2 regions of the Paucibacter sp. B51 genome follow, and region 1 is predicted to be linked to the other one. Evidence: riboswitches for the same ligand, from Rfam matches in the RefSeq annotation. Region 1 holds a riboswitch; the other holds the start of a gene.
What was found. Region 1 has a riboswitch for glycine ahead of OOB33_RS24355 (D-amino acid dehydrogenase). Riboswitches for the same ligand answer to the same signal wherever they lie in the genome.

Region 1 (2,388 bases):
GCCCTGTCCGAGCTGGCCGAGCGGCGAGCCGATCACGCCCTGGCCCTGCAGCACTACAAGGCCCACCATGCCTGCGAACAACGCCTGCTGGGCGAGCACTCGCAGCAGCGCCTGCGCGGCCTGTTCGTGCGCCAGCAGGCCCAGGCCCTGAGCCAGGAATTGCAGGCAGCCCGCCAGGCGGATCAGGAAAAGCAGGCCTTGCTGACGCAACTCTCGGCGCAAGCCGACTTGCTGCGCCAGCTCAGCCATGAGGACGCCCTGACCGGCCTGGCCAACCGCCGCTGGCTCGACCTGCTGCTGGAGCAGGAGTTCGAGCGCGCGGCGCGCTTTCGCCACCCGCTCAGCCTGGCCATGCTGGACCTCGATCACTTCAAGGCCGTCAACGATCGCTTCGGCCACGCGGTCGGCGACGCCGTGCTGCGCCAGCTTGCTCGCCTGCTGCGTGACCACTGCCGGCGCGCCGATGTGGTGGCGCGTTATGGCGGCGAGGAGTTCACCCTGATCCTGGTGGAGGCCCCCCTGCCCCTGGCCAGCCAGCTCTGCGACAAGCTGCGCCAGCAGATCGAGCGCTTTGACTGGCGCAGCCTGCACCCCGATCTGCATGGCATCACCGTCAGCATGGGCCTGGCCGGCAACGCCGAAGCCCACACGCCCGAAGCCTTGTGCGCCCTGGCCGATGAGCGCCTCTACCAAGCCAAGGGCGAGGGCCGAAACTGTGTCCGTCCGACCGGACTCCTGGCCGACTCTCGCTGATCCCAGGGCTGCCCCGCATTTGCCCTGACTTCGCATACAGGCAAGCCCGTCTACACTGCACACCGGATTCAGGAGAGTGCAGGCCCGCTTTGGACCCTGCCGCCGAAGGCGCAAGCTCCCATACTCGCTCAGGCCCCGTACTGGATCCGTCAACAAGCCGAATGCTGGAGAGAGCGGCCCGCGCAGACGATGCGCAAGCCGCCACCGAAGGAGCAAGGCCATGCCCCCGGGGCGCGGCTGAATCTCTCAGGTAACAGGGACAGCGGGAGCGGCGCGCGTCAAGCGCACGCTCTTGCTGCCATTGCCCGATCTGTGCTCTGCCCGGCTCGCGCCCCACCCTGGGGTGCCTCACCTGCCTGGAACGAAACACAGCCCGCGCTGGGCCTGGGCGTACGCCTGCGCGTCTCACTCAACGGTCTGTTTGTCTTGTTTCAGGAGTGCACACATGCACGCAATCGTCCTGGGCGCCGGGGTCACCGGCGTCACCACCGCCTGGTATCTGCGCCAATCGGGTTTTGAAGTCACCGTGATCGACCGCCAGCCCGCGGCCGGCCTGGAAACCAGCTATGCCAACGGCGGCCAGATTTCCGTCTCGCATGCCGAGCCCTGGGCCAACCCGGGCGCGCCGCTCAAGGTCTTGAAATGGCTGATGAAGGAGGATGCGCCCCTGCTCTTCCGCCTGCGCGCCGACCCGGCCCAGTGGCGCTGGGGCCTGCAGTTCCTGCGCGAATGCACGCCGGGCCGCACCGCCCACAACATCCGCAACATCGTCAATCTGGGCCTCTACAGCCGCGAGCAGCTGCAGCGCCTGCGCGCCGCCACCGGCATCGCCTACGACCAGCGCCAGCAAGGCATCCTGCACTTCTACACCAGCGAGCAGGAGTACGCCGCTGCGCAGGAGCCGGCCCGCATCATGCGCGAGCAAGGCTGCGAGCTGGACATGAAAACGCCCGAGGAATGCGTGGCCATCGAGCCGGCGCTGGCGCAATGCCGCGCGCAGATCGTCGGCGGCAGCATGACGCCCAGCGACGAGTCGGGCGACGCCCATCGCTTCACCCAGGCACTGGCCGCCCTGGCCGAGCAGGCCGGGGTGAAGTTCCGCTACCAGACCCGGGTGCTGGGCTGCGAGCGCGAGGGCCAGGATCTGGCGCGGGTGATCGTGGCCGATGCGAACGGTGAAATCGAGCGCCTGACCGCCGACCGCTTTGTGCTTTGCCTGGGCTCCTTCAGCCGCGGCCTGGCGCGCGAGCTGGGCGTGTCGCTCAACATCTACCCGGCCAAGGGCTACTCGATGACGCTGCCGGTGATCTCGCCCGCGCACAGCTACCAGGTCTCGCTGACCGACGACGAGTACAAGCTGGTGTTCTCGCGCCTGGGTGATCGCCTGCGCGTGGCCGGCACGGCCGAGCTCAATGGCTATGACAGCACGCTCAATCTGCGCCGCTGCGAGGCCTTGCTGCGGCGCACGCGCGAGCTGTTCCCGCAGATGGTGGCGCCCGAGGGCCAGCCCAGCGGCGCCCAGTACTGGACCGGCCTGCGCCCGGCCACGCCCTCCAACCTGCCTTACATCGGCGCCAGCCGCGTTGGCCGCCTCTTCCTCAACACCGGGCACGGCACCCTGGGCTGGACGCACAG
Region 2 (2,388 bases), on a different contig from region 1:
GAAGCGGCTGCTCTCGTAGAAATGCACATTGAGCACGGCCTTGGCCTGGCGGATGAACTCATCGCGCTCGGGGCCGTAAAGCGGGCCATCGAACAAGGCCACGCTCAAGCCCAGGGCCTCGATGCGATCCAGCCAGGCGCGGCGGCGCTCGTTCATGCTGCCGATGAACAGCAGATCGATGGGCCGCTGCTCCAGCGGGATGGATTCCGCCGGCCTCAGGTACGGTGCATGCAGCAGGGGGAACACCGGCACCTGATCCGGCCGGGCGCGGTAGGCGCTGCAGTTGGCGGCGTCGTAATCCACCACCGGCCAGTTCGCCAGCAGCTGCAAATACTCGGGCGAGACCTGGGCCCCGCCCTCGCCCAGCTGCTCCAGGTTCACAAACACGCAGACATGGCGATCGAGCAAGGCCGGCTCAAAACCGAGATGGGCGCCAAAGATGAAATTGATCGCCCCATGGCGCAGCCGGTTCTTCGCCATGCTGACCTCGGCCCCGAGGCGGCGGAACTGGTAGCGGAAGTAGCGCGCCTGATCGAGCAAGCCCAGGGAGTGCACATAGGCCCCGGGCTGCTGGATGCAGAGGTGAATTTCGGGCGTGGTGTGGCTCATGGGCGCGGTGTTGCCTGCAAGGTGTGATTCATGCTGCGGCCAGCATAGGCAGAAGCGGCGCCCGCCATGGCGTGATGAACGCGAGGAAGCCGGCGCATTTGTGGATTTGCGAAGAGGCCGCGCCACGGAGCCACTTTTTGCGCAAAAACCAGGGCTACAATCGCCGCCGTCAGGAGAGAGCTTCCTCGCGGAAGCCGCCGAAGGCGCAGTGGCACTGGTGATCCCACGCTGCGAACGCTCAGGCAAAAGGACTGATAAAACGCCCGTTCACAAAACGTCGGGCGTCCTCACTGGAGAGAGACGGGTTTCGAGCCCGTCCACCGAAGGGGCAAGCTGTTGGCAATACGCCGGCGGCCAATCTCTCAGGTAAAGCGGACAGCGAGGGCATTCCCCCCACTCCTTGAGTCGGTCTCAGGGGCGTGGGCCAGACGATTGCCCTCGAAAGCTGCTCCCATGTCCGCTGCTGACTCCTCCGCTCCCCTGCTCAAGACCCCCCTGCACGCCCTGCACATCGAACTCGGCGCCAAGATGGTGCCCTTCGGCGGCTACGACATGCCCGTGCAGTACCCGACCGGCGTGATGGCCGAGCACAAGCACACCCGCGCGGCCGCCGGCCTGTTCGACGTGTCCCATATGGGCCAGGTCCGCCTGATCGGCGACGGCGCTGCCGCTGCGCTGGAAACCATCGTGCCCGTCGATGTGATCGACCTGGGCCTGTTCAAGCAGCGCTATGCCCTGTTCACCAATGAACAAGGTGGCATCCTGGACGACCTGATGATCGCCCGCCGCCCGGACGATCTCTTTGTGGTGGTGAACGCCGGCTGCAAGGTGCAGGACATCGCCCACATGCAGGCCAAGATCGGTGACAAGTGCCAGGTCTTGCCCCTGCCCGAACAAGCCCTGCTGGCCCTGCAAGGCCCGCAGGCCGTGACTGCCCTGTCGCGCCTGAACCCCGATGTCGCCAAGCTGACCTTCATGACCGCCGGCTTCTTCAATCTGGACGGCATTGAGACCTTCCTGACCCGCTCGGGCTATACCGGCGAAGACGGCTTCGAAATCTCGGTCCATCAAGACCAAGCAGTCGAGTTGGCCCGCAAGCTGCTGGCCCAGCCGGAAGTCAAGCCCATCGGCCTGGGTGCGCGCGACTCGCTGCGCCTGGAAGCGGGCCTTTGCCTCTACGGCCATGACATCGACACCGGCACCACCCCGGTGGAAGCCTCGCTGACCTGGGCCATCCAGAAGGTGCGTCGCGCCGGTGGCGCCCGCGCCGGTGGCTACCCCGGCGCTGCGGTGGTGGACGAACAGTTGGCCAACGGCGCCGCACGCAAGCGCGTCGGCCTGGTCAGCAGCGAACGCATGCCGGTGCGCGAGGGCGCCAAGCTGGTCAACGCCGAGGGCGTGGAGATCGGCGTGGTCACCAGCGGCACCCTGGGCCCCACGGTGGGCAAGCCGGTGGCCCTGGCTTACCTGGCCAAGGAATTTGCGGCATTGGGCACCGAGGTCTTCGCCATCGTCCGCGACAAGCGCACACCAATGACCGTGTCGAGCACCCCGTTCACTCCCAACGGCTACTACCGCGGCTGAACGGACGAGAGCCGGCTCGGCTCACGTCGCGCTTGCCCGGCCCCGATCGGGCACCCTACATTTCATTTTCTTTCTCCTTTCCACCTTCCGAAAGCAACGGAGCACCGCATGAGCAACATCAAGTACACGCCTGACCACGAGTGGGTCCAGATCGAAGCCGACGGCATCGTCACCGTGGGCATCACCGTGCACGCA

Region 2: linked by a shared signal. The riboswitch ahead of gcvT (glycine cleavage system aminomethyltransferase GcvT) and the one ahead of OOB33_RS24355 (D-amino acid dehydrogenase) in region 1 are both predicted to bind glycine.

The regions. Positions count from the first base shown of each region.
Region 1 is NZ_JAPIVN010000002.1:776,444-778,831, forward strand. It holds gene OOB33_RS24350 (diguanylate cyclase) at 1-753, shown strand, start outside; glycine riboswitch at 813-906, shown strand; glycine riboswitch at 908-1,026, shown strand; gene OOB33_RS24355 (D-amino acid dehydrogenase) at 1,199-2,388, shown strand, end outside.
Region 2 is NZ_JAPIVN010000001.1:3,769,709-3,772,096, reverse strand. It holds gene OOB33_RS16115 (hypothetical protein) at 1-609, opposite strand, end outside; glycine riboswitch at 770-873, shown strand; glycine riboswitch at 890-998, shown strand; gene gcvT (glycine cleavage system aminomethyltransferase GcvT) at 1,063-2,193, shown strand; gene gcvH (glycine cleavage system protein GcvH) at 2,302-2,388, shown strand, end outside.